Regions from separate parts of the Pyruvatibacter sp. genome, predicted to be linked through region 2. Evidence: predicted binding sites of a transcription regulator. Region 2 holds the regulator's gene; the other holds the start of a gene.

Region 1 (15,757 bases), on a different contig from region 2:
AGCTTGGAAGGCTGCTGCTCTACCATTGAGCTACACCCGCCTGATCCGGTCCTGGTCTCACATATTCCCTGAAGAAATGGTGGTGGAGGGAGTTGGATTTGAACCAACGTAGGCATAGCCAACGGATTTACAGTCCGTCCCCTTTAACCACTCGGGCATCCCTCCAAAAACCATAGCGTCCGCCTGATAAAACGAACGCCCTTCAAGGCCCGTTGGCGCTTTATGAACCGGACGGTATCCCGCAAAAAAGAGACAATCCATCTCTTTCGGCCTTTCTGGATGAAAAGCCGACAGATGATGGTGTCACTTATAAACGGAAACACCGGCCCCGCACGCCGCTGGTGACCGGGGAAATAGGCGTTTTTAGCCCCCCCTGTCAATGCCAAGTTGGGCACGCCAAATGATCAGCGCCCCGCAGATCGCACTCCACAGACGCTTGAAAACCGACAAGACCCCTAAAAACAATGCACCGGCACACCGGAACTGATTGCAGCCGCCGCCTGAACCCGCTAGAGCGCTGGTATGAGCGATCAGAAATCAGGAAATGGCCCCAAAGGGCCACGCGGCGGCGGCCCCGGTGGCGGCAAAGGCGGCGGCCCCGGTGGCGGCCCAAATCGCGGTCGTGCCGGTGGAAACAGGCCCGGACGCAACAATGCGCCTGGTGACGTCCGTGGGGCAAACCGCGAGGGAACGCGTGATGGCAGGGGAAGGGATCGCGGCCCCTCATCAGGCGGCCGTAAACGCCCACCCACCCGCACCACTGAGCGGGCACCTGAGCGTGCCGCGTCACGCGGGCGGTCATCATCCGCAGCATCAGACGGACCAGACTGGCTCTATGGCACCCACGCGGTGCGCGCTGCCCTGCATAACCCCAAACGCCGCGTGCTGCGCCTGATCGCAACGCCGGCAGGCGCGGAGGCCGTGGCTGAATCCGCGCAAAAACGCGGCCTGCAAATAGAAACAACCGACGCCCGCGAGATGGACAAGCTGTTTCCCGCAGGCACCGTGCATCAGGGCCTTGCCATCAAGGTCGCACCGCTGGCAGAGCCGGTGCTGGCAGATGTGCTGGCCCGCGCCGAGGCCGAAGCCGCTGAAGGTGCCGCCACCCCTGCTACTGGCCAAAAACCGCTGATTATCCTCGATCAGGTGACAGACCCGCAAAATGTCGGGGCGGTGCTGCGCTCGGCTGCTGTGTTTGGCGCCCGTGCCGTCATCGTCACCCGGCGCAACTCGCCGCCCATAACCGGCGCACTGGCCAAAGCAGCCTCTGGTGCCGTTGAGCAGATGCCGCTGGTGCAGGTGCCCAACGTGGCGCAGGCCATCGCCGTGCTGCAGGCGGAAGGCTGGTTCACCGTTGGCCTTGAAGGCACCGGCGACAAGGCCCTAGGCGACCTCGACCTCACCGGCAAAATCGCCATCGTCATGGGGGCAGAAGGCACCGGCCTGCGCCGCCTCACTGCCGAGCGCTGCGACATGCTGGCCAAAATCCCCGGCGAACCCGGCTTCGCCTCCCTCAATGTCTCCAACGCCACCGCTGTGGCGCTGTATGAGATCCGCCGACAGGCGGGCGGCACCAAAGCCTAAATTACGTCTCGCCAGATCAAAATAACCGCGCTATACCGAGCCCGATTCAAAGCTGCGATTCAGACGAACAGTCTTTGAGCCACGTGTGCCGGCTTAGCTCAGCTGGTAGAGCACCTGATTTGTAATCAGGGGGTCGGGAGTTCGAGCCTCTCAGCCGGCACCATTTATTCCTCACGCTTGAGTGCACTTGCGCGCAAACGCTCCGGATAGGCGGCCTGACGGGCCGACGCCTGGTCAGGCGTTCGGGTGACACACGAAAGACCTACCGCACCACCTCAGCGATGCGGGCGTAGTCGCCGTAGAGCGGCAGCACGCGCCCTTTTCCCAGCGATGTTATGGTCTGTTTCAGGTCGGCCCGTGGCGTGACGTGGAACTGTTTTAGCCACCACATCAGCAGGCGGCTGAACCAGCGTGGCAGGCGCTCCTGCTGGCCGAAGTCAACCAGCAGCAATCTGCCACCTGCGCCGGTAGCCCCATAGCCTTGCGCCAGCGCCTGCTGCCAGTCAGGGATCATGGAAAGGCTGTAGGAGAAGAACACACGGTCAAACACAGCACGTCCAAACAGCGCGTTCGCATCAAAACCGGCGGCATCGGCGCGGGCCAGCGTGATGCGGTTTTTCAGACCTGCGCGGGCAACTTCATGGCGGGCCTTTTCCAGCATCGCTTCTGAAATATCGAGGCCGAAAAACAGCGCGTGCGGGTAGCGCCGGGCGGCCTTGATGAGGTTGCGCCCGGTACCACAGCCCACTTCCAACACACAGCCACCTTGTGGTGGCGCCAAATCACGGATCAGCCTGTCGCGCCCCAGCAGAAAATACTTGCGGGTCGCATCGTAAAAATGCCGTTGCGTGCGATAGATCGAATCCATCAGGTCGCCGGTGGGTGACGTCACATCGCTCATCAGGCTAGCCCTTGAAGACGTAGAGATGTACGCCGCCGTAAATCGCCGAGCGGTCATGCTTTGAATATTCGAGGCTTTGCTCAGCGCGATAGTCCCATCGCGCCATGATGGCATCATCCACACGCCCCGGCAGAATGGAGGATTGACCGGCTGTGCGAAACACAACCCGCGCACCAGGTTGCGCGGTGCGGCTGATCTCAGCCCACAGTTCCATGAGTTGGGCATCTGTCATCCAGTCCTGCGCATCAAGCAAAACATAGGCGTCGAGAGAGGCATCTTGTTCCAGTTTAAGCTGATCGGTAACAGACCGGTGCTGCACATTGACCCGGTCTGCCCGGTCCCGCACATCTGCAAAATGCTCTGCCTGCAAGTAGGGCGGCAATGGGCCTGAGGGGCCAGATGCATAGCCGCGCCCGAATGCCTGCCACGCAAAGTAATTGTCTTGCATGGGAAACCCGCAGGCGAGTTTTTCAAGACGCGCTTTCAGCACTGCCGCCATGTCGCCATTGCCATCTGCCGCCAGCGCCTCGTATTGAGCCGGCGGAATACCCAGTCCGTATAGCGACATTTTTTTTGACGTCACCCAGCGCACCACACGGCGGTCGAAGAGCGGCGCAAGCGCCGTATCAAAAAACGTCCGCTGCTCATCAACCGTCCGCGCCCAGACTATCTGCCGTGGGTCGGTACCATGCAGGCGCGCCATCCAGTGTGCCGCGCCGATAAAGTAACCAAGCAAACCGTGATGATAGAGATCCCGTGAAAACAGCGAGATGCGTCGCTGCAGCATCCAGTCGCGGCCTTCCCAATAGCGTCGGCTTTCCCCGTCAAGCTCGTCGCGCACAAAGCGTTTGTAGGCGGTGATATTGGCCTTCGCATCGGCTTCCCCGAAGAACCGGTAAAACGCTTCATAGGTCGGCATACCCCGCACAGCCGCAAGTTTCAGGCGCGTCAGCGCCAGATGGGCGCGGTTGAGGTCCACCGCCACAATTTCTTTGGGGTCTGCGGTCAGATACGACAAGACGTTGCAGCCACCCGACGCAATGGTGAGCATCCGCGATGTGGGCGTCAGCGCTAACGCCTCCAGGTCCACTTCCGGGTCTTCCCAGATTTGCGGATAAACCAGCCCCTTGAACGCAAACGTAAACATCCGTTCCAGAACACCGGCACGCGTATCTGCGTCATTCTGGTGGACTGCAGATTTAAGGTGTTTGCGTGTTTGCGAAACAGCTGAAGGCGGCATGGCGGGCTCCTGAATACAGGGATGAATCGCCAGCGTGGGCGACCCCGCTCAATACCAGTCCGGCCATGACGGTTTTGTCACAGCAACGCGTCTGCCATATGACGCTCGTGAAGGAAAAACTACTCGGCCCCAACGCCTGCCGCAGCAATGGCACGCGCTTCATCCATGCCAAGCGACGCCAGAACACGGGCGACGATGCCGTCTGCATCAAGCCCGGCAGCGGCCACCTGATTGGCTGGCTTGTCGTGGTCGATGAAGATGTCCGGCATGTAAATTGGCACGAAGCGGGCCTTGGCCATATCGGCTCCCTGACGCACAAGACTGTCAAACACCAGCGCCGAGAAGCCGCCGATGGAGCCTTCTTCGACGGTGATGAGAAGCTCGTGATGCTCCGCAAGCTGACGAACCAGTTCGTCATCAACAGGCTTTGCAAAACGCGCGTTTGCCACTGTGGTCGACAGTCCCATGGCATTGAGCTTGTCGCCCGCCGCCAGCGCATCATGCAGACGCCCGCCATAGCTGAGGATCGCAACCTTGCTGCCTTCCTTGAGCACCACGCCCTTGCCGATTTCAATGGGCGTGCCGCGCTCAGGCAGAGCCACGCCCACACCCTCGCCGCGCGGATAGCGCAGACCGATGGGGCCTTCGTCGAATTCGACAGCCGTGGACACCATGTGAACAAGCTCGGCTTCGTCGCCTGCCGCCATCAGCGTGAAGCCGGGAATGCAGCCAAGAAACGCAATGTCATAGGCACCCTGATGGGTCACGCCGTCCGCACCCACCATGCCGGCCCGGTCGATGGCAAACCGCACCGGCAGCTTCTGAATGGCCACGTCATGAATGACCTGGTCATAGCCGCGCTGCAGGAACGTTGAATAGATCGCCGCGAACGGCCTCATGCCTTCTGCCGCCATACCGGCGCAGAACGTCACGCAATGCTGCTCAGCGATAGCCACATCAAAATGCCGGTCGGGATAAATCTCGCCAAACTTGGTAAGGCCGGAGCCATCCGGCATCGCCGGAGAAACTGCCACCACGCGTTCATCGCGCGCGGCTTCATCAATCAGCGCATTGGCGAACACGCTTGTGTAGCTGGGTGCCCCGGGCACGCCCTTGGCTTGCTTGCCGTCAGCCACATTGAACTTGGCAACACCGTGATAGCAGTCAGCAGAGGCTTCGGCAGGTGCGTAGCCCTTGCCCTTGCGGGTTATGACATGCAGCACAATCGGCCCGTCAAGATCACGCGCAGCCGTCAGCACACGGACCATTTCGTCCACGTCATGGCCATCAAACGGGCCTGCATACGGCACACCCAGATCATCAAACAGGGTCGGCTGATCGACAAAGCGCGGCAAACCCTCTTCGGCTATGCCTGCATCCCGCGTGGCTTCGTCCGGCATGTGGCTGCGCAGTTCGGTCAGATAGTCAGACAACGCGCCCGCCGGTGGCGCAATCGACATGTGATTATCATTGAGGATGATGACCATGCGGCGCTTTTCGGAGCCCACATTATTGAGGCCCTCGAACGCCATACCCGCAGACATTGCCCCGTCGCCCACAATTGCCACCACCTGATTGTCCCGACCCATAAAGTCGCGGCCGGCGGCAAACCCAAGAGCGGCTGAAATGGCGGTTGACGAGTGCGCAGCCCCAAACGGATCAAACTCGCTTTCAGCGCGCGACGTGAAGCCTGACAATCCACCGCCGGTGCGCAACGTGTTGAGGCGTGACTTACGCCCCGTCAGCGTCTTGTGCGGATAACACTGATGGCTCACATCCCAGATCAGCTTGTCGGCGGGCGTATTGAACACGTAATGCAGCGCAACCGTAAGTTCCACCACACCAAGCCCGGCACCCAGATGGCCGCCCGTCTGTGACACAGCCTCAATCACCGCCTGGCGCACTTCATCAGACACATGGCCAAGATCAGCCTGGTCAATCTTGCGCAGGTCAGCGGGAACGTCGATTGCGCTCAGGAAGTTGCTGGATTTTGACCCAGCCTCAGGCGGTGTGTGCCCATCAGCCATTTTTTGTTCTCCTAACGCGGACACATAACCCTAAAAGCATGTCCGCAAAAGCACCTACTGTTTTCGGTCAACCACAAAGCGCGCGACCGCCCGTAGATTGTCCGCACTGGCCCCAAACGGCACCAGATGCCCGCAGGCACTCTCAACCAACTCGTCAGCCTTCTTGCGTGCTCCTTCAAGCCCAAGGAGCGTTACAAATGTGGCAAGGCCATGGTCCTGGCCCACGGGCTTGCCCATTTGCTCTTCAGTTCCCGTCACGTCCAGCAGGTCATCCGCCACCTGGAACGCAAGCCCCAGATCCGCCGCATAGCCTGCAAGCGCTGCCCGCTCACCCTCGCCCGCGCCTGCCAGCAATGCGCCGGCAACACACGAAAAGCGAATAAGCTCGCCGGTTTTAAGCGCCTCAAGCCGGGCAATCTCATCAAAGCCCATGTCGGTACGGGCCGGCGAAATATCAATCATCTGGCCGCCGACCATGCCCGCCGCCCCGGACGCGCGGGCAAGTTCCACCACAAGCGCCGCGCGAATGGCCGGATCACGCGAGGTCGAAAAGTCGCCGAGCACTTCAAACGCCTGCGTCAGCAACGCGTCTCCCGCCAGAATGGCAATCGCCTCGTCAAAGGCCTTGTGAACAGCCGGACGTCCGCGGCGCGTGTCGCTGTCATCCATCGCCGGTAGGTCGTCGTGAATGAGACTATAGCAATGCACCATCTCGACAGCACACCCCACCCGCAGCGCCTGCGCGTCAGGCACGCCGAAAAGTCTGGCGCTTTGCATGACCAAAAACGGCCGCAGCCGCTTGCCGCCCGACAGCGCGGAATACCGCATGGCCTCCACCACCGGGCCGCGCGGACCATCAACGGCAGGAATGAGCCTGTCGAGCTCAGCCGTTACCGCATCGGCAGCCGTGCTCATCAGCGTTCCCAGATCAGAACTCTGATCTGAAACCGGGTCAGACATGGGTGTGTGCGGCTCGCCGGAGTGATCCACCGGCGCCGCTGCTTCGCTGCTCAACCTGTACGCCCCCTACTCCGCCGCCGTTACCTGCTGCGCTGATGATGAAGCTTCAGCCTCTGCCTTGGCTTGTGCGTCCGCCGCCTCGCGGGCACGCTCCACTTCAATCTCGGCAGCTTTCTTTTCAACAAGCTCGACCAGATGATCGACCATGCCGTCATTATCAATTTTATGGTCCGCAATGCCGGACACATACACCATGCCGGTATTTTTGCCCGAGCCACCGCCGGTAAAGCCCACATCCGTCATCATGGCTTCGCCTGGCCCGTTCACCACGCAGCCGATGACCGACAGCGTGAGCGGCGTTGAAATATGAGCCAGCCGCTTTTCAAGCGTCTCAACCGTCTTGATAACCTCAAAGCCCTGCCGCGAGCATGACGGGCACGAAATGATGTTCACACCGCGATGCCGCAGATTGAGCGACTTGAGAATATCGAACCCAACGCCGATCTCTTTCACCGGGTCCGCCGACAGCGACACTCGGATCGTGTCACCAATGCCCGACCAAAGCAGCATACCAAGGCCAATGGACGACTTGATGGTGCCGGACTGAAAACCGCCGGCTTCCGTGATGCCCAGATGCAGCGGGTAGTCGCACGCCTCGGCCAACCCCTGATAGGCGGCAACCGCAAGAAATACGTCAGACGCCTTCACTGAAATCTTGAACTCGAAAAAATCGTTGTCTTCCAGAATGCGCGCATGGTCCAGCGCACTTTCCACCATCGCTTCCGGGCACGGCTCGCCGTACTTTTCAAGCAGGTCTTTTTCGAGCGAGCCCGCATTGACGCCGATGCGCATGGCACAGCCATGGTCCTTGGCCGCCTGCACCACATCCTTCACCCGCTGGGCGTTGCCGATGTTACCGGGGTTGATGCGCAAGCACGCAGCCCCTGCCTCGGCGGCCTCAATGGCACGTTTATAATGAAAGTGGATGTCCGCAACGATGGGCACCTTCGACTGAGCCACAATCTCCTTGAGGGCGGCGGTGGAGTCCTCGTCCGGACAAGACACGCGCACAATGTCGGCACCAGCTTCTTCCAGCTCGCGAATTTGCGCGACGGTTGCTTTCACGTCAGGCGTCAGCGTGTTGGTCATCGACTGAACGGTAATAGGCGCGTCACCCCCCACAGGCACATTGCCGACGTGGATCTTGCGGCATTCCCGCCGGTAAATATCGCGATATGGTCGAACGCTGCTGCTCAAGGCTGCCGCTCCATTCAGGTTTAAGTCGTTTCACGCCTGCCACTTTGCGCGTGTCAGGTGTTGACCGCGCTAGATACCAGAAAACCGCGTGCCTTACACGTCGCTGCCGTAGCGACACAAAGGCACTATGCAAGGTAATATGGTCCGCCGCCCAGCAACAGGCCACAAATCAACTTTTATTGGCGAAAGCGTGATTGGAACAGGTGCGGCAAACATGTAACTCCACGGATGAAAAACCGGACGCTGATTGTGGTTAACACCTTAAAATCAGTACCATATTCAACACGGAATTGATGCTGACCGCCTTGCACCGGCATCACCAAACACGCACACTGGCAGCTTGATTACGACGCATACCGTCGCAAGCGCCTTCCACTCAACCCGGCGCCTGTTCGGAGCCTGAACCGCCAATTGGCCTACATTTAACTTGATGCATTTTTTGACAGATTCAGGGGTTGGCACGTGACTGAAAGCACCTCTTCCGCAATCAGACCTGCGATGAAAGTCGTTCTGGCAGAGCCACGCGGCTTTTGCGCCGGTGTTGAGCGCGCCATTGATGTGGTGGAAAAGGCGCTCGAACGCTTTGGGGCCCCTATCTATGTGCGCCACGAGATTGTTCACAACAAACACGTGGTGGAAGACCTGCGCGCCAAGGGCGTTGTGTTTGTAGAGGAAGTGGATGAGGTGCCGGTGGGTGCCGTCACCATTTTTTCAGCTCACGGCGTTGCCGAACGTGTTGAGGAAGATGCCGGCGCTCGGGGCCTCAAGGCCATTGATGCCACGTGTCCGCTCGTCACCAAGGTTCACCGCGAAGGCCGCCGTTATGCCGAGCAGGGCTACGACGTGGTGATGATCGGCCATCTGGGCCACCCGGAAGTGGAAGGCACGCTGGGCCGCATTCCCGGCAAGGTGCACGTCATTTCAGAGCCTGAGGATGTTGCCGTTCTGGAAGTGGCCAACCCCGACCGGGTGGCATTTGTGACCCAGACCACACTTTCCGTGAACGACACCCGTGACGTGATTGAAGCCCTCAAGAAAAAATACCCGTCCATTGTCGGCCCTGACGTACGCGACATCTGCTACGCCACTCAGAACCGCCAGACCGCTGTTGCCGAAATGGCCAAGCATGTGGACATGATTTTGGTGGTGGGTGCCACCAACAGTTCCAACTCAAACCGGCTGCGTGAACTGGGCGAAACCATCGGCGTGCCGAGCTATCTGATCGCCGACGCCCACGCCATGGAAGACGCCTGGCTGGAGGGCAAAACCCGTGTCGGCCTCACCGCCGGTGCCTCTGCCCCTGAAACACTGGTGCAGGGTGTGATAGAACGCCTGCGCACCACCCATGACGTTGAGGTGGAAAGCCTCAACGTGATTCGCGAAAATGTGACCTTCAAACTACCCCGCGAACTACTTGATGACCCTGAGCCATCCCGCGCCGCGGGTGCCTGATACACTCCCTGAATCAGACACCCCGAACCGCGCCGGAAGGCACACACCAAAAGGCCGTATGAGGCCAGGAGAGACGAAAAGTGGCTGTACCTATTCGACAGATGGCTATGGTTGGCGCCTATGTGATGAAGCAGCGCCTCAAGGGCAACAAGCGTTATCCACTTGTGCTCATGCTGGAGCCGCTGTTCCGCTGCAACCTTGCCTGCCCCGGCTGCGGCAAGATTGACTACCCGGACGCCATTCTCAACAAGCGCCTGTCGGCTCAGGAATGCTTCGACGCGGTGGACGAATGCGGTGCTCCCGTGGTGGCCATCCCCGGCGGCGAACCGCTGATCCACAAGGAAATCGGTGAGATCGTTGAGGGCATCGTCGCACGGAAAAAGTTCGTGTCGCTGTGCACCAACGCCCTGCTGCTGGAAAAGAAACTGCATCTGTTCAAGCCATCGCCCTATCTCTTCTTCTCGGTCCATCTTGATGGGCTGGAGGAAGAGCACGACAAGGCCGTGGACCAGAAGGGTGTGTTCAAGAAGGCCGTGTCCGCCATCAAGGCCGCGCAGGACGCAGGCTTTCAGGTCAACGTCAACGCAACCATCTTTGACAACATGACCGCCGATCAGGTGGCGTCATACCTCGACTACTGCACCGACATCGGCGTCTCCATCACCATTTCGCCGGGCTATGCCTATGAGCGTGCGCCGGATCAGGAGCACTTCCTTGAGCGCCGCCGCACCAAGGATCTGTTCCGCGACGTGTTCCGCAAGGGCGAAGAGCGCAAGAAATCCGGCAAGAAAAAATGGGCGCTCAATCACTCCTCCCTGTATCTGGATTTTCTGGCCGGCAACCAGCAATACATGTGTCAGCCTTGGGGTATGCCCACGCGCAACATCTTCGGCTGGCAGCGCCCGTGCTACCTGCTGAATGAAGGCTACGCCTCCAGCTTTCAGGAGCTGATGGACGAAACCGAATGGGAGCAGTACGGCACCGGCAACTACGAAAAATGCGCTGACTGCATGGCCCACTGTGGCTACGAGCCAACCGCTGCGGCAGATGCTGCCGCCCACCCACTCAAAACCCTGTGGGTGTCGCTGCGCGGCCCCAAAACATCCGGCGACTTTGCACCGGAAATCGACCTCACCAATCAGCGCAAGGCCAAATACATCTACGACGAGCTGATTGAGCAGAAGGTTGAAGAGCAAAAGCTCAAGGACTTACACGACCCCAAGAAGACCAGGGACAAGGTCTCTGGCACAGCGGCCTAGGCTCTTGAACCCTTTGGAACTGCCGGCGGCAAGACGCATCATCGCCGGCAGGTCCTGAGGCCGCAGCATCAGCCGCAATACCGTCGTCATGACGCGAATATCACCGCCGGGTCCAATCGCCCCCAGCGCTGCATGGGGCAGCGTGTGATGCACTGCATCTGAAACCGCCCGCAACGCTGTAAACGGCACGCCCAGCTCGCGGGCCACGTGGGCCACTGCCCCGCTCTCCATATCCACCGCGTGCGTTCCGGTACGCCGCCCAAGCGCCCGCTTGGCGGCAACATCTGCGACAACGTCAGCAGCATCAGCCATATCAACATGTTTGAGCGTGAGCCCTGCCCGCGCTGCACACTGCGCAAGCAGAGGCGCAAACTGCGGCGACGCTTCAATGCGTTTGCCGTCGCGCATCACAACGGCGCGGGCAACGGCAATATCACCGGGCACCAGCGCATCACTCAGCGCCCCCGACACGCCAAAACTCAGCAGCGCCGTGCAGCCATGCACCTCTACAAGCTCTCGCGCCAGGTCTTCAGCTTTGGCGGGCGACGCCCCCGATACGGCGGTCCTGAGTGCGGGATCATCCACCAGCGTGCCAAGCGCTGCTTCTTCGGCCTTCACGCCGCACACAATGCCAAGCCGTTTCATGCGTTTGCCCTCAGGTATTTACTTGGTAATGCGTCTGTGTGTGGAGCAGTTTGGTGCTTGCTGCAAGCGATCCCGCGGAAAGCAAAGGGGCTAAAGCTCTGATATTCCCCATGCCCAATCCCGTGTCCCCGGACCTGATCCGGGGCCTACCCGCCGACCGGCCTTCGACATAGTGGCTGGCGCAAAATGTGCGTGCAGCCCGGCCCGAACCAGCACGCACTACTATACCGCTGCACCGCGAATGGACCCCCGATCAGGTCCGGGGAAACGGAATATTGCTGACACGCTTGTTGGCTACATGCCATACGCAACATGCCGGTCGTTGCTCTTCATCAGGTTCTCATACCGCGCCACTGCCCACAGCGGGAAATACGCCGCGTAGCCGTGATACTTGAGATAAAACACCTTGGGAAAGCCGGTGCCGGTGTACAGCTTCTCATCCCACCGCGCGCCATCGCGTTTGGCATTTTCAAGATACGCCACGCCGCGCTTCACAGCATCGCTCTCAACCTCGCCCGCGGCCATCAGGCCAAGCACGGCCCAGGCGGTTTGTGAGGCGGTGCTCTCCTTCACTTCGCTCTTGCGGTCCTCGTGATAGGTCGCGAGGTCTTCACCCCACCCCCCATCAGCCCGCTGACGTGCCTTCAGCCAGGCCACACCGCGCTGCACGTAGGCAGACTGCATGTCCTCACCCGCCGCATTGAGCGCGCACAAGACCGACCATGTGCCATATACATAGTTGGCACCCCAGCGCCCCCACCATGAGCCATCCGGCTGCTGGTCACGCTTGAGATACGCCACACCCTTGGCTATTTCTGCCGCAAATCTTTGCCTGTCGAGTTGCGCCAGAAACGACACACACCGCGCCGTCACATCTTCCGTAGGCGGATCAAGCAGCGCACCGTGGTCAGCGAACGGGATGGAATTCAGATAAAAATGTTCGTTCTCAGGCTCAAAAGCCCCCCAGCCGCCTGACGACGACTGCATACCAACAACCCACTCCGCGGCGCGCTCAATACTCTGGGTATATTCCGGCTTGCCCGTGCGGTGCATTGCCATGGCCACAACGGCGGTATCGTCCACGTCCGGGTAATAGTCGTTGTTGTACTGAAACGCCCAGCCGCCCGGCCGCACATCAGGCCGCCGCACAGCCCAGTCGCCCACCACATCCAAAATCTGCTTGTCCTTGAGCCAGTCGAGCGCGCCATCCAGCGCGTCATCGCCCGCTTCAAGGCCGGATTCCATCAAGGCATGAGACGCCAGACACGTATCCCACACCGGCGACACGCACGGCTGGCAATAAAGCTCGTCGTCGGTTTCCACCAGCAGCCGCTCGATGGATTCCCTGGCAATCATCAGGTTCGGGTCATCCTTGGGGTAGCCCAGTGCGTCATACGCCATCACCGAATTGGCCATAGCTGGATAAATCGCGCCCAGCCCGTCCAACCCGTTCAACCGCTCGGTGAAAAACGCCACCGCCTTGTCGATGGCCCGTTTGCGCAAGCCTTTGGGAAACGCCGGCTCACAAAACCGCAGCACTTTGTCGAGCACCAGAAAACAATCGCCCACAAAGCTGCCATTGGGGTTGATGTTATACACTTTCTCATCTTCGGGCGGCGTCACGAACAGTTCACGGATGGTAATGCCCGTCGGGTTGCGCGCCTGCGCCTTCAACGCATAGAGCACCAGCAGAGGCGCAATCACTGTGCGCGACCAGTAAGCAATTTTTGACATGTGAAACGGAAACCAGCGCGGCAACAGCATGACTTCCACCGGAATAACCGGCACACCACGCCACGGGATCTGCGCGAACAGTGCCAGCATGATCCGTGTAAAGACGTTGGCCTTGGACGCTCCACCGCGTGCCAGCACCCAGTCTCGCGCACGCACCATGTGCGACGCATCAATATCCTCGCCGGTCAGCTTCAGCGCCCAGTACGACTTGATGGTGGCCGAGATATCGCCGTCACCATCATGAAACAGCGGCCAGCTTCCATCCGCGTTCTGGATGCGGCGCAGATAGCGCGCAATCTTTGCTTCCTTGGCCGGGTCCACATCATCCAGAAAATGCTGCAGCAACACATATTCGGACGGAATGGTACTGTCGGCCTCAAGCTCAAAAACAATGTGCCCGTCGTCGCGCTGCATCTCAACCAAGCGATCGGCCTGTGTCTTGATAAGCTCCTCGCGCGCCACGCGGGCAGCCATCGCCTGCTCGGCTGTTTCTTCCGTGTCCTGCGGGCCGAACTCAACAACCGTCACGGGTACTCTCCCCTGTTTTTTGTGGTGTCTTTGGCGGACTGCTCTGAATGGTGCAGTGCAATACTAGCGGCGGGCACGCCCAAACAGCAAGCCCGGCATATCCGCTGCTAGGGTCAAAACCCAATCAGCGCATTGATCTTGCGGCGCAAATCGTGATTCCGATGGCGTAGAGCTTTTGGAGGATGATTCATGGCGCACTGCTTGGCTTGTGGGGAAAAAGGGGGCGCGAAAAATCAGGCGGTCGGCCTACGGTCCACCCCTCAGGCCACCGACGGTGGATAAGATGGGTTAGAGTGCAGAGCAGCGCCTCAGCTCTCGTTCGAAATCAGCGACAAAAGGACGTTGATCACGTTTGTGGACAGCGTTTCAGGTGGATCAAACCGCAAGCGGCTTAGGTTGATCGGTAGCGCTAGACAGCCGTGAATCGCAGACCAAAAGAACTGCGCCATCTCGTGGCGATCAAAATCTACAAACACGCCTGAAGCTTGTCCTTCCTCGAATGCGGCGCACAAACCCCGATAGAAGAACTCATCTCCTAGGTCGACTTTCTCGACGTAGTTCTTTCTTCCATCGGGGACTGGGAGAAACACATACTTGAAGAAACGGGTGTTTGTGATTGCGATGCTTGCGTAGTCCTGCAGCAAACAGCGCACCTTCTCTGCTGGATCATGGGAAGCATCGTAGTTGGCCTGCATAGCAGCCCGGATCTGGTCAACTGGAACAGACCAAACCGCCTGAGCGAGGTCATCGCGACTCTTGAAATACGTATAGAATGTTCCGACCGAGATCTGGGCTTCTTCGGCCACATCTCTAATTGTAATGTCGTCCCATGCCTTTGCATCGTTGGGCGCAATTTCGCGACGCTGTCCCAACCGCACTGCGGCTTGGCAAATTTGATGGCGCATCCTCGCACGCTTTTCATCGGTTATGGGTGGCCTCGGCACAGTTCACTTTGTCCGAAAGTTTATTCCATTCCTCACACACGTCGTGCGAGCCCATAAGCCATACAGAGATTTATTCTACTTCGCACCTAAGAAAATGGTCCTCTAATATGGAGCCGATGAGCATCTCTCCATCGAGCATCGTCGCTACGCTTGAACCCGAAAGCTCGGTTCCATCGTTCATATAGATTGTCTCAAACGTCATGGGCGAACTGCTGACTTGCACTGCAATGACATGCGAAGGTGAAAGGCTGTTTGCATCCCTCACATGCTCGAGCAGAGGAAAAAGTTTGGGATGAGCGCCTGCTAATAGCCTGCCATCCTCAGACCATTCCAAGTTGTCCACCGCTGTGTTTACATCCAGCTTCTCGACGAACTCCCACTCGCGCATTGACGCTCCCCTGCGGAAACGTTTGACCGAGCGTCCGAGGGCCTCGGCTATAAACAGGGTCTGTCCGTCTTCGGAAATTGCAAGCCCATTTGCACCCTTGATGCCCTCGACAGCAAGAACTCCCGTTTGACCGTCAAAGTAGGAAACCGACGACCAGGACATTCCAAAGTAGTCTTCAATCGTCGCCATTATCGACGGTTGGGGGCTGCCATGGTCATTTGAAACAAAGAACTGGTTTCTGCCGATCGCCTTGATATCGTTTGGTGAGATCAACTCCGGATAGTGAAAACGACCTTTGAGCGTAAGGCTATGATCTTCGGCGACATCGAATACGAGTATCTCGTCTTCGAAACGCGAAGGGTGATTGACCATGTACAATTCCCGCTTTCCATCTTCGAGTTGCAAGAGATCGATGCCATGCGGATGAAACGGCTGCTCAATCTGCACATTTAGAGGTTCGGGTCGACTGTCTGGCTGTGACAAATCGAGCAACCAGATATCACCATTCTTAACCTTTGCGGTGCTGCCGCTGCGATAGCTGTCGAACACTTCGCGTCCGTTGCCAGCCGAAATGAAGGCTACGCGGTTCACTCGGTCGATGTTGATGTCTTCCGACCCGGCTGGTCCCTCCATCATGGTACACGCGCCTACCGATACCGGTTCGATCTCGACGAAGGCGCCGGAATCGCGAGAGATGCGCCACGCCTGCCATCCAATCAGCAACAGCACAGCAGCAATGACGATGGTTTTCTTCGGCAATTCTCTTCTCCCTCTGAAACTCAAGTTCCAGCGCCTTCGGCAGGCACCATGTTTCTACGTCAGCTTGACGATAGGTCTT
Region 2 (15,757 bases):
AGCGCGAGGCCGCCAAGGCCGTTTTTGACCAACAGCATGACGCGCTCGACCACAAGATCAGCCTGCACGTCAAACAGCTCTACGTTGAGGGTCGGCGGCAGCGTTGGCCGCAACCCGGCCAGCGCCTTTTCAACCTTGTCCTGAACCTCAAGCGTATCCGCCGTGGTGGCACGCTGGATATCAAGTTTGATTGCCATCTGCCCGGCGCGCAGCCCCGTCGGCTGGGTCTCGTCAAAACCTTCGCGGATCTGTGCGACGTCACGCAGCAGTACTTTTTCGCCGCCCGCCAGCGACTTGATCTCGATAGTGCCCAGGCTCTCCGGGTCGGTCGCAAGCCCGATAGAGCGGAGCTGTTTTTCCTGCGCACCTTCCAGAGTGCCCGACGGCAAGTCCTGGCTCACCTGACGGATGCGGCTGGCGACATCACCGACCGACAAATCAAGACGACGCAGATCAGCTTCCGATACTTCAACAATCAGCTCAGGGTCACGTACGCCCTGCATCACCACCCGGTCCACGCCGGCACTCAGCAGCACATCGCGAATGTCTTTCGCATAGGCGCGCAGCGATGCTTCCGTGAACGGACCTGAGATGGCCAGTGCGGCAACGGATTCATACAGGATCGCACGGCTGATGACCGGGCGCTCACTATCTTGCGGAAGCGTGGTGACAGATGCCACTGCCTGTTCAATGTCGGACAGTGCTTTTTGCATGTCAGCAGAGGGCGAGAACTCGATGACAATCTGCGCAACACTTTCGCGCGCGTAGCTTTCAACGCTGTCGACGCCATCCAGGAAGCGAACTTCCGGCTCTATGGCCTCCACGATATTGCCTTCCACATCTTCCGCACTGGCACCCGGCCATGCGACGGTGACAGAAATGAAGGGAATGTCCGTGTTTGGAAAGAACTGTGTATTGAGCCGGGCAAGAGCAAACAGACCCGCGACAACCAAAAGCCCCATCAGCAGGTTCGCAGCGTTGCGATGAACAACGAAGAACCCAAGAATACCGCGCGGCCGGTGTTCGGGCGAAATGTGAGACGGGTAATCCGCGTCAGGCGTCGTGTTTTTGCGAGGATCGCGTGCCATCGGATCTAGCGCTCCTCAACCCGCACACCGGGGCCAGCCTCAGCAAAGCGTGTAACGAGCACGCGCTCGTCGGCTGCAAGGTTGCCGCTGACCAGAATGCCATCAGGCGTGCGGGCGGCAACCTCAACGTTGCGGGCCTCCAGACGTCCGTCCGCAATGACATAGACCGTGCCCTGCTCGTAGAGCGCTGTTTCGGGCAACGGTATCACCTGCGTATAGCGGGTGTCAGGCAGACGCACTTCAACGAAGGCACCAGGCCGCAGGGGTGTGTCAGTGCCGGTTGTCTCCAGCCTTGCAAAAGCTTCAACGCCACCTGAGGCGGCCGATATCTCAGCCCCGACACGCTCGATCACTGCATCATACTCGACCGCGCGGTTGCCAACGCGCCAGATGACGCGGGCCTCACGCCCGGTCACAGACCCTTCCGCCGCGATGATCCGGCCATACTGCGCGTCTGACAGGGTAAAGCGGACTTCCAGCCGGTCCGCGTCGGTCAGATCGGCAATCTTGCCGTTGAGCGTCACACGCTGGCCCTGCTCTGCCGCAACGCCACCAACAAAGCCGGTGAAGGGTGCCACGATGCGTGTGTTTGACAGATCCCGCTCAGCGCGGCGCAGACCAACTTCAAGGCGCTGGATGGTTGCCTGCTGCTGCTCGACACGCGATTGCTCAACGACAACATTGCTCTCGCGCTGATCTACCGCTGCTTCCTGCTGGGAGACGGCAAGCCGACGATCATCGACAGTTTTCTGGGAAATGTTGCCGCCCTTGGCAAGGCGCACGGCGCGGTTGAGGTCGCGCTGGCGGATCACCAGTTGATCGCGGGCACTTTCAAGTGCCTGCGCCTCAAGCACGGCGCGGGCGCGGATTTCTGACAGGCGTGCCTTGCCCTCCCCAAGCTGGGCGCTGGCTTCATCACGGGCGGCTTCATAGTCGAACGGGTCAATCGTCACCAGCAAATCATCTTCCTTGATGATGCCGCCTTCGCGAAAGTTTACGCCGGTTTCAAGTATTTCGCCGGTGACCAGCGCACGCAGCTCCACCTTGCGACCGGGCACGACTTCACCGAACACCTGCAGTTCGGGCTGCACGTCAGCAAACGCAACACTGGCGGCCTGCACTGTCCATACACGCTCCTGGGGTGGCTCGGGCACAAGCTGGGGACGGGTCAACATCAACACTGCGACAAGGCCAGCGGCACCGGCGATAATCAACACAGGCAGAAATCGGCGCCATAGCGGACGCCGAGGTTCTTCACCTGGCAGCAACGGGGTGTGCGCTTTGTTGAAAAAGCGACCCGGCTTTTCTTCGTCCTCGTAGCGATCCAACATCAAGGGCCTTTCAGGGCGTTAAGGGCGGTCGTCTCATCTGCTGGGTTTGAAGGGAATGAATGAATGCACTACGCAGCCTGAACAGGTGCTGACAGTTCTTTGTTGCACGTTAAATGATATACGACCCTGTTATGCGGTCTGGATTGCTCTGTAGCAAACGACCAGCTTGCGGGATTCCGTCGCAACAACGCGCAAAATCCCGGATATTCAACGGTTTTCACTCTTACGGACACTCATTTGATGGCTGAAACCCCGCCCCTTAAAAGCGCAGATCTGTTAGCCGCGCTGGTTGCTTTCGACACCACAAGTCATTTGAGCAACCTCGCGCTGATTGACTATGTGACCGGGCTGATGGACGCCTACGGTATGCGCTACCAGGTGCTGCCCAATGAGACCGGCACCAAGGCCAACCTATATGGCACCATCGGCGGCGATGGGCCGGGGGGCATTGTGCTGTCGGGCCATACGGATGTTGTGCCGGTGGCCGATCAGGACTGGACCACGGACCCGTTCACGCTGGATGAGCGCGACGGGCGCTACTACGGGCGCGGCACCTGCGACATGAAAGGCTTTGTTGCCTGTGCACTGGCCCAGCTTCCCCGGCTCAGCGCGGCGCGGCTGACCCGACCTGTGCATTTTGCGTTTTCCTATGACGAGGAAATCGGGTGTTTGGGGGTACGCCCGATGATTGACCATCTGGCGCAGCATCTGCCCCGGCCTGACCTTGTGATTGTCGGCGAACCTACTGACATGGCGGTGGTGGACGCACATAAGGCCATTCGCTCGTTTCGGGTTGAGGTGACAGGCCTTGAATACCACTCAAGCCAGACCGACAAAGGCGTGAATGCCATTGTGGCCGCAGCAAAGATGATTTCGTTTCTGGATGGGATCGCCGAAGAAATGCGCCGACGCGGCGATGCGACGGGGCGCTTCTCGCCGCCCTACTCCAGCCTCTCCGTAGGTCGCATCACCGGCGGCACCGCAACAAACATCGTGCCGCGCCATTGCTGGTTTACATTTGAGCACCGCACACTGCCGGACCAGGACGAAGACGAAATATCTGCGCGGCTGATGGAGTATGTACGGACCGACATTCTTCCACCGATGCGGGACGTTCATCCCGGTGCGGATGTTTCAATCCGCACGCTGGCGCAGGCACCCGGCCTCAGGGCCACAGGCGATGCGTCACCGCTGGAAGCCGCCGTGATGATGCTTGCAGGCACCAACGAAAGGCAGGCGGTGTCCTACGCAACGGAAGCCGGGCTGTTTCAGGATGTGGGCATCCCCACACTGGTGTGCGGACCGGGGAGCATTCTGCAGGCGCACAAGCCGGACGAATGGCTGGCGCAATCACAACTTGAGGCGTGCGACGCCTTTTTGAGTCGTCTGGTGGATCACATCAGCGCTTGAGGACAAAACCAAGCTCTGCGCGCAGACCATTTTCCAGCGCCTGATCGAGCGATGCTGCAAGTTCTTCCATCAGTGCAAAATAAATCACGTCCCGATCGTTGAGACTGGCGCTCTCAAGAATGTTGCGCACGCCCCTGACCTGCACACTTATGCCGCCGATGCGGCCTACCTTGGGGTCAATCAATTCCACATCCACCGCGCAGACGGCTTCTATGCGCGTATCTGTTTCATCCTGAAAGATGCCACCCACACCTTCGGCAACTTTCAGGTTTGTCCGTGTGACTGCCCCATCACGCAGGATAACGCGCAAAATGCTGCCATCACGTGCGCCGGGACCGCCAGGTTCAGCACGCAAACGATCCCGGGTCCAGGCACGAATGATGTCAGGCGGACTATTGATGTTGCGGTGCCCAATATGCGGCAGCGTGCCGGGTTGCCGCCAGGTCTCCACCAGTTCTACCCGCGCCACATCCACAACAAGGGGCTGCATGTGCTTGTAGGTAATGGTGGCGGTGACAGGCCCTGATGGCGGCGACGGAGCACCCGCGCACCCCGCCAAACCAAATGCAAGAGTAACGGCAAAAAGAAATGCCCCGAGCAGCGCTCTGGTGCCGGCTTTCATGGGCGCATACTCCTTTGCACGTGGTTTGCGTGGGGGACTATTTCTCAGCGAACTCCGCCGGATCAAAATCATAGGTGGTGCTGCAAAATTCGCAACGTACCTCGATGCGTCCCTCGTCCGTACGCATGTCCGCCATTTCAGTTGGCCCGAAACTTCTCAGAACACCGGCGATGTAGTCCTGCGAGCAGCGGCACGAGAATGACAGATCGTGCGGCGCAAAAGCACGCACCCCGTCTTCGTGATAGAGCCGGTACAGCAACTGCTCGGATGTCAGCGTCGGGTCAACAAGCTCGTGGTCTTCGACCGTCGCCATCAGCACCTGCGCGCGGTTCCAGTTTTCGTCTTCGGCCTCATCAGCCGTGCCGGATGAACCAGCAGGTGCGTCACCGGGATCAAGATCACGGACATAGCCGCCGTCAGCGGGCATGTGCTGGATCATGATGCCCCCGGCGCGCCAGCCACCATCCGCCGCACCATCTGCATTGCGCTCAAGACTCTGCGCCACAACCAGCTTTATCAGCGTTGGCAGTTGCTCGGAGCGCAGAAAATAGTCTTCGCCACATGCAGCAATGGATGCGCCTTCCAGCGGCACAACACCCTGATAGCTGTTGCGGCCGGGGCCCTGGTCAACGGTCAATGCCATACTGCCTTTGCCCATAAGCTCTGCCAGTGTCGGCTTGGTTGATCCGGTGAGCGCAGCAACACGTTGGGCATCAAAGTGGGCATAGCCGCGCAGCCCCCCCTCGTGGGTCATGTCGGCGATCAGAAAGTCCACCGGCCCATCGCTTGAGGTTTGCACGGTAAACCGGCCTTCAAGCTTGAGTGCTGTCCCCAGCATGGCCGCCAGCATCAAAGATTCACCCAGAAGCTGCGAGACCGGCAACGGATAGTCATGGCGGTTGAGTATGTCGCTGATGGCGGGGCCAAGCCGCGCCAGACGCCCGCGCACGCTCATGCCTTCAATGGCAAACGGCAGCACCATGTCGTCAGTGCGCTCACCGGCAACAGAACGTTGGGGAAAAGCGGTCAATCGAGGCACCAGGTCAGAATACCCTTCTGGGCGTGGAGGCGGTTTTCGGCTTCATCAAACACAACCGACTGCGGACCGTCCATAACGTCAGCCGTCACCTCCTCACCACGATGGGCAGGCAGGCAATGCATGAAGATAGCGCCCTTGTCAGCGGTGGCCATGAGCGTGCTGTCCACGCGGTAGGGGGCCAGCAGGTTGTGGCGCCTTTCGGTTTCTTCGTCGCCCATGGAGACCCAGGTATCTGTCACCACAGCATCCGCGCCAGCCGTTGCTTCATGGGCATCGTTGGTAAGGCGCACGCGGCCACCCCGGGCGATGGCGGCTTCAATGCACTTTGCGGGTGGGGCCAGCTCCGGCGGGCAGGCAAGCAACAGTTCAAAATCAAAGCAGGGCGCTGCCTCGATCCATGAGCGCGCCATGTTATTGCCATCCCCAACCCACGCCACGCGCTTGCCTGCTATCGGTCCGCGATGTTCTTCAAACGTCATCACATCAGCCATCACCTGACAGGGATGTCCCACGTCGGACAACCCGTTGATAACAGGCACAGAGGCGTGTTCGGCAAGCTCACGCAGTTTGGCATGATCGTCCGTGCGCAGCATGATGATGTCGACGTAACGCGACAGCACGCGGGCGGTATCAGCCACCGTCTCGCCGCGGCCAATCTGCATGTCGCTGCCATTGAGAAAAATGCTTTCGCCACCCAACTGCTTCATACCGACATCAAACGACACGCGGGTGCGCGTGGAAGGCTGCTCGAAGATGAGCGCCAGCAGGTGGCCTGCCAACGGCTTGTCAGCATCCGGCTTGCCGCGAGGCCAGCCGGCACGTGCTTTTTTCATGGCACGCGCACGATCAAGCATGTCGCGCAGATCAGCATTGGCGATGGCGCTGAGATCAACAAAATGCTTGCGGGCGCTCATCATGCTTCTTTCTTGTCGGCAAGCTGAGCAGCGATGTCGGCACACACCGCTTCAATGCGCGATACAGCGTCGGCAGCTTCGTCTTCCGTAATGATCAACGGGGGCAACAGCCGAACCACGTTGTCACCGGCGGCAACGGTCAGCAGGCCTTTGCCCATCAGTGCTTTTTGAATGTCGGTATTGGGCACAATGCATTTGAGGCCAAGCATCAGCCCGCGCCCGCGCACGCTTTCAATCACGCCGGGGTACTCGTCGGCAATCATCGTCAGGCCCTGCGATAGCCGGCCCGAGACCCGCCGCACATTTTCCAGAAATGAAGGCTGGCTTACCTCATCGAGCACAGCCTTGCCGACCGCCATGGCAAGCGGGTTGCCCCCAAATGTTGAGCCATGCGTGCCCGGTGTCATGCCTTTGGCCGCTTCGGCGGTGGCCAGACACGCACCAACGGGAAAACCGCCGCCCAGGCCTTTGGCGGTAGCCAGAATATCCGGCTCAATCCCAAGGTCCTGGTAAGCATACAGATGTCCGGTACGGCCCACACCGCTTTGCACTTCGTCGAAAATCAGCAGCAAGCCATGCTCATCAGCGAGAGCGCGCAACTGGCGGATAAACTCTTTTGAGGCTTCGCGAATGCCGCCTTCGCCCTGCACCGGCTCAATCAGGAAACCTGCTGTTGCATCCGTGAGGGCGGCTTTGACGGCCGCAATGTCATTGAGGGCCACCTGAACAAAGCCGGGCGTCGCAGGGCCAAACCCATCAAGATATTTTTGCTGGCCGCCCGCAGCAATGGTCGCCAGCGTCCGCCCGTGGAACGCGCCTTCAAACGTTATGAGTTCAAACCGCTCAGGATGGCCGGACGCTGCATGATACTTGCGCGCCATCTTGATGGAGGCTTCCAGCGCTTCTGCACCTGAATTGGCGAAGAACACCGTGTCGGCAAAGGTGAGGTCAATGAGCTTTTGGGCGAGCGCCTTTTGCCCCTCAACTTCATACAGGTTGGAGACATGCCACACTTTGTGGGCCTGCTCGGTGAGTGCGGCAATGAGTTTGGGGTGAGCATGGCCCAGAGCGTTGACCGCCACCCCGGCACCAAAATCCAGATACCGCTCGCCGGTGGGCGTTATCAGCCATGCCCCTTCGCCACGCTCAAACGAAATATCGGCGCGGGCATAGGTCGGCAGCACCGGGGTGATGGGTGAACTGCTGGCAGACGGGCTGCTGGCGACGGGTGTGGCCACGGGGTCGTGCTCCAAAAAACAAATACGGCCCCGCCGGGTATTGGGGGCCGATGGTGCGAAGTGTCAGATAACGCTTTACAGGGCTGAAAACAAAAAATGCCGCCAGCGGATGGCGGCTTGCCCTGAAAATAGCTGCGGATTCAATCGCGTACATAACGCGATGTCAATATGCGACGAGCCTGCACGATCGCCACTACGCCTTGAGGCGGAAGCCCTTCTTGAACACCCAGTGGCAGATGCCCCACAGGATGATGTTCAGTACGGTCAAAACGATCACACCTGTGAGGATCGAGCCGTCTGCATGGCCGGTGAAGCCGTAGCGAAAGCCGTCGATCATATAAAAAAACGGGTTGTAGCTGCTCACCACGCGGGCAATCTCCGGCAGGCGCTCAACCGAATAAAACGTGCCTGACAGGAACGCGAGCGGCGTGATGACAAAGTTGGTAACCGCCTGCATGTGGTCAAACTTTTCAGCCCAGACCCCTGCCAGAACGCCCATCAGCGCCAGCGCCAGCGAGGCCGCCAGCACAAAGAAAACAATCGCCCACAAATGCACGATGGCCATCGGTGCAAAAAACGAAATGACGATGGCAGACGCCACCGCCACAACCACGCCGCGCGTCATACCACCAAGGGCAAAGGCTGCATTGAGTTCGCCCGGTGACAGGGGCGGCATCAAAAAATCCACCACATTGCCCTGCACTTTAGAGACCAGTAGCGAGGAAGATGTATTGGCAAAGGCGTTTTGAATGACCGTCATCATGATGAGGCCCGGCCCCAGAAAGGCCAGATAGGGCACCCCCGCCACAACCGTATCAGCGCGGCCCATGGCAACCGCAAATACCGCAAAGAACAACAAGGCCGTCACAACCGGACCCGCCACGGTCTGCGTGAACACCTTCATGAAACGGCGGACTTCCTTGAGATACAGGGTCCACAGGCCAAGCCAGTTCACCGCGCCAAAGCGCCGGACGCCTGGTTCGGATGTGACCGCTGTCTCAAACTGTGTGTCTGTCATGTGTCCCTGCCCCCTGGGCCTGCTTTTCGGCCCGCAAGAGACGTAACCGACAAGGTGAGGAGGTAGGCCGCGCGCCGCATCGGCGCAAGGGCTTTATCCACAAGCGAAACGCGGGCAAAGCAAAAGAATCAATATATTGTGGATAACCCGTTAACAGACCACAAGATCCCTTGCCGTTGAGTCGGGCCATATAGTAGGTTTCCACAAGGTTAACACGAGATGTAGTGGTTTCCACGTTGGGGGCTGCAATATCCGGATTGGGGGAGACAGACGGCCATGTCATGGACAGATGAGCGCGTGGAACAGCTTAAGCAGATGTGGCTTGACGGCCTGAGCGCCAGCCAGATTGCCGGTCGGCTTGGCGGTGTCACCCGCAATGCTGTTATCGGCAAGGTTCACCGTCTGGGTCTTTCAGGACGCGGCGCGCCCACCCGCGTGACGCGTCGCAGACCCTCCACCCCACGTGCACCGCGTGCCCAGAGCACAGCACCGCGCCGCGAACAGGCCACAAAACAGGCCGCAGCGCCCGCACCCGAGCCCGAAGAACTGGAAGTCATCAGCGACCCGGACGCACAGGCGAACCTGCTGGAGCTCAACGAGCAGACCTGCAAGTGGCCAAATGGCGACCCGGGCGATGAAAACTTTCACTTCTGCGGTCAGCGCTCAGCCCCCGGAATGCCTTATTGTGCGGCTCACGCCAAAAAGGCCTATCAGCCGCTTCCATCACGCCGCGAGCGTCGCGACCGGCAGCCTCAGCGTCAGTTCCCAAATCGGATGAGTGGCTAAACACCTCGTACAACACCAAACGAAAAAGGGCAGCCCGGAAACAGGCTGCCCTTTTTTGTGAGTGATCGCCGTTGATGCCGCCGGATGCTAATTGCGGAAATGTTCGTCCAGCGCATAGCCCGCTGACCGCACCGTGCGGATAGGATCCTGCTCGCCGGGATTATTGAGCGCCTTGCGCAAACGGCCAATATGCACATCCACCGTGCGCGCTTCCACATACACGTCCGAGCCCCAGACCGCATCCAGCAACTGCTCACGGCTGAACACCCGACCGGGATGCTGGATCAGGTGGTCGAGCAGGCGAAACTCGGTGGGACCAAGATGGATTTCACGATCACGCCGCCGCACCCGGTGGGTAGCCCGGTCAACAGCCACCTCGCCAAACGTCACAACGTCATCCGCAAGAGCCGGGCGGATGCGGCGCAGGACTGCGCGCACGCGGGCCAGCAGTTCCGTCATCGAAAACGGCTTGGTTATGTAGTCATCCGCCCCCGTATCAAGACCGCGCACGCGATCAGCCTCTTCGCCCCGCGCTGTGAGCATTATGATGGGAATGTTTCTGGTTTCGCTGCGGCCCCTGAAGCGGCGGCACAATTCAATGCCTGACACCTGCGGAAGCATCCAGTCGAGCAGAACCAGGTCTGGCTGTTGTTCGTCCACAATCATCGCGGCCTCGTCGCCGTCAGCGGTTTCGATGACGCGATAGCCTTCTTTTTCGAGGTTGTATTGCAGCAGCGTGGTCAGCGCCGCCTCGTCTTCAACAATCAAAACAAGGGGTTTTGTTTTCATTGGCCTGGCCCCGTTTGCTGTGACCGGTGTTTCAACCGTGATGCTCACGTCGTCTTGTCCGTGCCGTTGGGTGAGGAATATTCAAGATGCGTGAAGCTCGTTGTGTCGCCCTTGGGGCGGCTTTCGCCCACCACCTTGCCGGTAACCAGAAACTGGATTGTCTCGGCAATGTTGGTGCTGTGATCGCCAATGCGCTCAAGGTTCTTTGCCACGAACAACAAATGTGTACACAGGCTGATGGTACGCGGGTCTTCCATCATATAGGTCAGCAGTTCGCGGAACAGCGAGTTGTACATCTCGTCAATTTCTTCGTCGCGGCGCCATACTGCCTGTGCCTTTTCGTCATCGCGGTGGGCATAGGCATCCAGCACTTCCTTGAGCTGGTTCAGCACCTGCCGGCCCATGCGCTCAAGACCCTGCATGGCGCGGCTGGGGCGCACCTGATCCACGGCCTGCACACGCTTGGCAATGTTCTTGGAAAGGTCGCCGATGCGCTCAAGGTCGGATGAAATCTTGATAGCCGATATCGTCTCGCGCAGGTCAATCGCCATTGGCTGCCGCAGCGCGATCAACCGCAGGGCCTGGGCCTCGATATCCACTTCCAGCGCGTCAATCTGCTTGTCAGCGGCAATGGTCTGGTCTGCAAGCGTCAGATCGCGGCGGGTGATCGCCTCGATTGAATCTGCAAGGCTCCTTTCCGCAAGCCCGCCCATACGCGCAAGGCACTCGGTTATACGGTCAAGCGCCTCTTCAAAGGACGTAACAATGTGTTCCTGCACGTGGGTTACTCCCCGTTCGGCTGCGCGCTCACAAGCAGTGCAGCAGCCATGTGCGATTTAGCCAAAGCGGCCGGTTATATAATCCTGCGTGCGCTCATCGTTCGGGTTGGTGAATATCTGCTCCGTGCCGCCTTCTTCTACCAGAATCCCAAGATGGAAGAATGCCGTGCGCTGAGATACACGGGCGGCCTGCTGCATTGAGTGAGTGACGATGACGATCGTGTAGTTTTCCTTGAGCTCGTCAATAAGCTCTTCAATGCGGGCCGTCGCAATCGGGTCCAGCGCCGAGCAGGGCTCATCCATCAGGATCACTTCCGGAGACACTGCAATGGCGCGTGCAATGCACAGACGCTGCTGCTGACCACCCGATAGCCCGGTGCCAGGCTCCTGCAAGCGGTCCTTTACCTCGTTCCACAACCCGGCGCGCTTGAGCGACACCTCAACAATCTCGTCCATTTCCTGCTTGTTGTGGGCAATGCCATGAATGCGCGGGCCATAGGCGATGTTGTCGTAAATCGACTTGGGAAACGGGTTTGGTTTCTGGAAAACCATGCCGATGCGGGCACGCACTTCCACCACATCCACCTTCGGATCATAGACGTTGTTGCCGTCCAACTCGATGGTGCCGGTGATGCGCGCAATATCAATCACATCATTCATGCGGTTGAGGCACCGCAGATAGGTTGACTTGCCACAGCCTGACGGGCCGATGAGCGACGTCACCTGATGCTCGGTGATATCCAGATCAATATCAAACAGGGCCTGCTTGTCCCCATAAAAGACGTTGACGTCCTTCGTGTGCATCTTCACCCGCTTGGCGGCAGATGACGCCACAGCAGACACCTGCACGGATGGCGATATGTTGGTCCGGTTCGTTTCTTCGGCCATGGACATCTCGTCGTTTCCTTCTACCAGCGGCGTTCAAAGCGCCGGCGCAACAGCACGGCTAGGGCATTCATCATGACCAGGAAGGTCAACAGAACCATAATGGCAGCGCTTGTCTTGGCCACAAACGCGCGTTCGGGGCTGTCGGCCCAGATAAATATCTGAACCGGCAATACGGTGGCGGGGTCAGTGAACCCGCCGGGAATATCAACTATAAAGGCAACCATGCCGATCATCAGCAAGGGTGCTGTTTCGCCCAGCGCCTGCGCCATGCCGATGATGGTGCCGGTCAGAATGCCAGGCATGGCCAGAGGCAGCACATGGTGGGTAATGACCTGCACCTTGCTTGCGCCAACCCCAAGCGCTGCTTCACGAATAGACGGCGGCACCGCTTTGAGGGCTGCGCGCGTGGCAATGATGATGGTCGGCAGGGTCATCAGCGCAAGCACCATGCCGCCAACCAGGGGCGCCGATCTTGGGAACCCGAAAAAGTTCAAAAACATCGCAAGACCCAGCAAACCAAATACAATGGACGGCACGGCCGCCAGATTGTTGATGTTCACCTCGATCAGATCCGTCAGCCGGTTTTGCGGCGCGAACTCCTCAAGATAAATCGCCGCCAGCACCCCAACCGGAAAGCTGAGCAGCAGCGTGATCGTCAGCGTCAGGAACGAGCCGACAACAGCCCCCCAGATACCCGCCAGTTCAGGCTCACGGCTGTCTCCTTCAGTGAAGAAGGCATTTGCAAACCCACTGCTCACAACACCATCATTTTCAAGGATGCGAAGCCACCCCGCTTCATCGTCCTTGATGCGACGATTGCTTTCAGGTGTTGTGTATTTTATCAGCTGCCACGACCCCGAGGGTGCCGCCACCTCACTGCTGAGCTGGTTCACAACCCGACCGGTAATCGTCTCATTGGAAACCGCCAGCGCCTTCACAAGCCCACCATTTATCTCAACGAAGATGGACGGCATCTGGTCGGTCAGCGCGACGGTACCGCCCGCGCTTTGCGCTGTGGCGCGCAGCGCATTTGCCTCAGCCTCGATTTTTTCAGCCGTGCGGATACGCTGATCAACCTGTGTTTGCAACGTGGCAATCCGGTCCTCCAGAGCGTCGCGCTGCGGACCAACGGCCTGCGCAAGATCAGCTTCAGCAGTGCGGACACTCTCTTCAAAGCTGGCAACGCCAAGGCGCTCCCGCTCTGAGGTTTCCAGCAAGCGGTCAGCTTCCACTTCCAGCAGCGTTTTGGTGTCTTCGAGAAAGGATGCAAAGACATTGGACGGCGCAAGAAGCTGGACGTCGCCTGCGGTGCCCGTCGGCTGAAGTTCTGCATCGGGTTGGAAAGTAACGATATCCGTCATCTGACCTTTGAGGAACGTGTCCACATCGTCTGATGCCGGAATGGAAATCGTCTGCGTCGTGCCAATAAGTGCCGGGTTGGCCTCGACAAACTCTTTGAGTTTCAGATCGGCACCATTGCTTATCAGGCCCGCAAGTTTTCGCTTGGTGCGTCTGTCCGTCACATCGGGAAAGCGTTCATAAAGCGTTCGGCGGACCAGCGCCTGGTAGTTGGCCGCCGCCAGGTTGTCCCGGTCAATCTCGGCGGGATCCAGATAGACCTCAAGATCAAGATCATACTGTATGAAGGCTGGCAGGCCCTGAGAGATGATGGTGGTCAGCAAGGTGGCCAGCACGGCGACAGCCACGAGAATTGCACCCAGGCCAATCGCCCGGAACCGCGCTTCGGCCGCATACCGTTTTTTGACGCGCGTTGCCGACAAGTCCGGTTTGCGGTTCATGACAGAAGGCGTTGTTCCGCCCTGATCTGTGGACATATCAGTCATATTTTTCCCGATACTTGCGCACGATGCTCAGCGCGAAAACGTTAAGCGTCAAGGTCACGACGAACAGAACCAGACCAAGCGCAAAGGCCGCCAGCGTCTTGGCGCTGTCAAACTCCTGGTCCCCCACCAGCAGCGTAACAATCTGCACGGTGACGGTGGTCACAGCTTCCAGCGGATTGGCGGTCAGGTTTGAGGCAAGGCCCGCTGCCATCACCACAATCATGGTTTCACCGATGGCGCGGCTGACAGCCAGCAGAACAGCACCCACAATGCCCGGCAGGGCAGCCGGCAAAATCACCTGCTTGATGGTTTCCGATTTGGTGGCCCCCAGCGCATAGGCACCATCACGCAGCGTCTGAGGAACGGCGTTCATCACATCATCCGAAAGTGACGAAACGAACGGGATAATCATGATGCCCATCACCATGCCCGCTGCCAAAGCCGACTCAGACGACACATCAAGGCCGATGCTGTCACCAAAGCCGCGGAACATCGGCGCCACGGTGAGCGCTGCAAAAAATCCGTACACAACCGTCGGCACACCTGCCAGCACTTCCAGCGCCGGCTTGGCAATGCCACGCACGCGGGGGCTGGCATACTCAGACATGTAAATGGCCGAGAACAGCCCGATGGGCACGGCAACCGACATTGCAATGATGGTGATGAGAAACGTACCGGCAAAAATCGGCACTGCGCCAAATGCGCCCGACGCCCCCACTTGTTCGGCGCGCAGAGCCATCTGCGGGCTCCATTGCAGGCCGAACAGGAACTCGTACCAGGGCACCTTGGTAAAGAACCGCGCGGCCTCAAAAATAAGCGAGGCGACGATGCCGATGGTTGTCAGGACGGCGATGGACGATGCCGCCACCATGATGACCTGGAAAATGCGCTCCACCTGATTACGGGCGCGCATGTCAGGTGCAATTTTGCTGCGGCCAAGGGTGATGCCGACAACCGCAAGTGTCAGTACAACCACCACCATGGCCGCATTTGAAATTGTCAGCGCATTGGCATAGCCCTCAGCGGCCTGCAGCAGGGCTGGGTCAGGGGTGCGGCTGGAGATATTTCCGGTTGCAAGATTTTTGACGTCGGTGACAAGCAGGTTCATCTGCGCCTGCGTCATGCCGGCAATCTGCGAATCCGGCAGCGCAGACACCAGATACCACTCGGCAAGTCGTGGACCGATAATCAGCCAGGCGGCAAGCACCAGCAGCGCCGGGATAGCAGCCCACATGGCCACGTAAACACCGTGATATCCGGGCAGGCTGTGGAGGGCTGAGATGTTGCCGCTCGTCACCGCATGGGCACGGCTTCGGCCCAGATAATAGGCCACGGTGGCCAGCAGCACGATGACAAGAATGATAAGTGGTGCGCTCATGCGTCTGCCCGTGTTCTGCCACCGCTCTTACAAGCATCGGCTGTGTATGCGCGGGGAAAATCCTGAACCTGGCGGGGCACATGCCCCTCAGGCAAACAGCAGATGCCACATTCACGCACGACCCCCAATAAACCGTCGGGCGCGAATGGTCGTCAATGGCGGTCTAGCAGAATAGGAATGTCTCGTAAGGTGCTGAAAGGGCGGCAAGGCAAAAATCACCCTGCCGCCCCGCAGCTTGTTTCCAATTACATGGAAAGCGGTGTCAGGCTGGTAGCAGACTCACGCATTGCTTCGCGGTCAGCTTCCGGCAGCGGGATCAGACCCTTTTCGACGAGATAACCTTCCGGGCCCCAGGCTTTTTCAGCCGTGAACTCAGCAATGTACTCTTCGAGACCGGGAACAACGCCCACATGCTCTTTCTTCACGTAGAAGTAGAGCGAACGTGAAACGGGGTAATCGCCGGCGGCAATTGCGTCAAACGTAGGCTCTTCGCCTTCGATGATGGAGCCGTGCAGCTTGTCGGCATTCTGATCGAGGAATGAGAAACCGAAGATGCCCAGCGCCTGCGGGTTTGCTTCGAGCTTCTGCACGATCAGGTTGTCGTTTTCACCGGCTTCAACAAACTTGCCATCT

What was found. The regulator PhoB, encoded in region 2, activates phosphate uptake and scavenging genes when phosphate is short. The targets are predictions, from matches to a motif close to TGTCATNNANCTGTCAT.
Region 1: the regulator PhoB is predicted to act here: its motif matches at 3,791-3,807, upstream of RIB87_RS12255 (BtaA family protein).

Annotation. Positions count from the first base shown of each region.
Region 1 is NZ_JAVJSC010000009.1:406-16,162, forward strand. It holds tRNA gene RIB87_RS12230 (tRNA-Gly) at 1-40, opposite strand, end outside; tRNA gene RIB87_RS12235 (tRNA-Tyr) at 81-165, opposite strand; gene rlmB (23S rRNA (guanosine(2251)-2'-O)-methyltransferase RlmB) at 523-1,584, shown strand; tRNA gene RIB87_RS12245 (tRNA-Thr) at 1,672-1,747, shown strand; gene RIB87_RS12250 (class I SAM-dependent methyltransferase) at 1,847-2,485, opposite strand; gene RIB87_RS12255 (BtaA family protein) at 2,490-3,725, opposite strand; gene dxs (1-deoxy-D-xylulose-5-phosphate synthase) at 3,845-5,752, opposite strand; gene RIB87_RS12265 (polyprenyl synthetase family protein) at 5,807-6,766, opposite strand; gene ispG (flavodoxin-dependent (E)-4-hydroxy-3-methylbut-2-enyl-diphosphate synthase) at 6,779-7,969, opposite strand; gene ispH (4-hydroxy-3-methylbut-2-enyl diphosphate reductase) at 8,468-9,421, shown strand; gene hpnH (adenosyl-hopene transferase HpnH) at 9,502-10,680, shown strand; gene RIB87_RS12285 (phosphorylase family protein) at 10,630-11,325, opposite strand; gene shc (squalene--hopene cyclase) at 11,620-13,533, opposite strand; gene RIB87_RS12295 (TetR/AcrR family transcriptional regulator) at 13,896-14,492, opposite strand; gene RIB87_RS12300 (hypothetical protein) at 14,602-15,678, opposite strand.
Region 2 is NZ_JAVJSC010000003.1:965,169-980,925, reverse strand. It holds gene RIB87_RS08110 (efflux RND transporter permease subunit) at 1-1,088, opposite strand, end outside; gene RIB87_RS08105 (efflux RND transporter periplasmic adaptor subunit) at 1,094-2,419, opposite strand; gene argE (acetylornithine deacetylase) at 2,660-3,829, shown strand; gene RIB87_RS08095 (hypothetical protein) at 3,819-4,451, opposite strand; gene RIB87_RS08090 (Hsp33 family molecular chaperone) at 4,489-5,490, opposite strand; gene argF (ornithine carbamoyltransferase) at 5,478-6,407, opposite strand; gene RIB87_RS08080 (aspartate aminotransferase family protein) at 6,404-7,642, opposite strand; gene RIB87_RS08075 (ABC transporter permease) at 7,836-8,660, opposite strand; gene RIB87_RS08070 (GcrA family cell cycle regulator) at 8,937-9,446, shown strand; gene phoB (phosphate regulon transcriptional regulator PhoB) at 9,534-10,235, opposite strand; gene phoU (phosphate signaling complex protein PhoU) at 10,280-11,014, opposite strand; gene pstB (phosphate ABC transporter ATP-binding protein PstB) at 11,072-11,818, opposite strand; partial or broken gene pstA (phosphate ABC transporter permease PstA) at 11,923-12,840, opposite strand; partial or broken gene RIB87_RS08045 (DUF3333 domain-containing protein) at 13,270-13,701, opposite strand; gene pstC (phosphate ABC transporter permease subunit PstC) at 13,739-15,124, opposite strand; gene RIB87_RS08035 (substrate-binding domain-containing protein) at 15,370-15,757, opposite strand, start outside.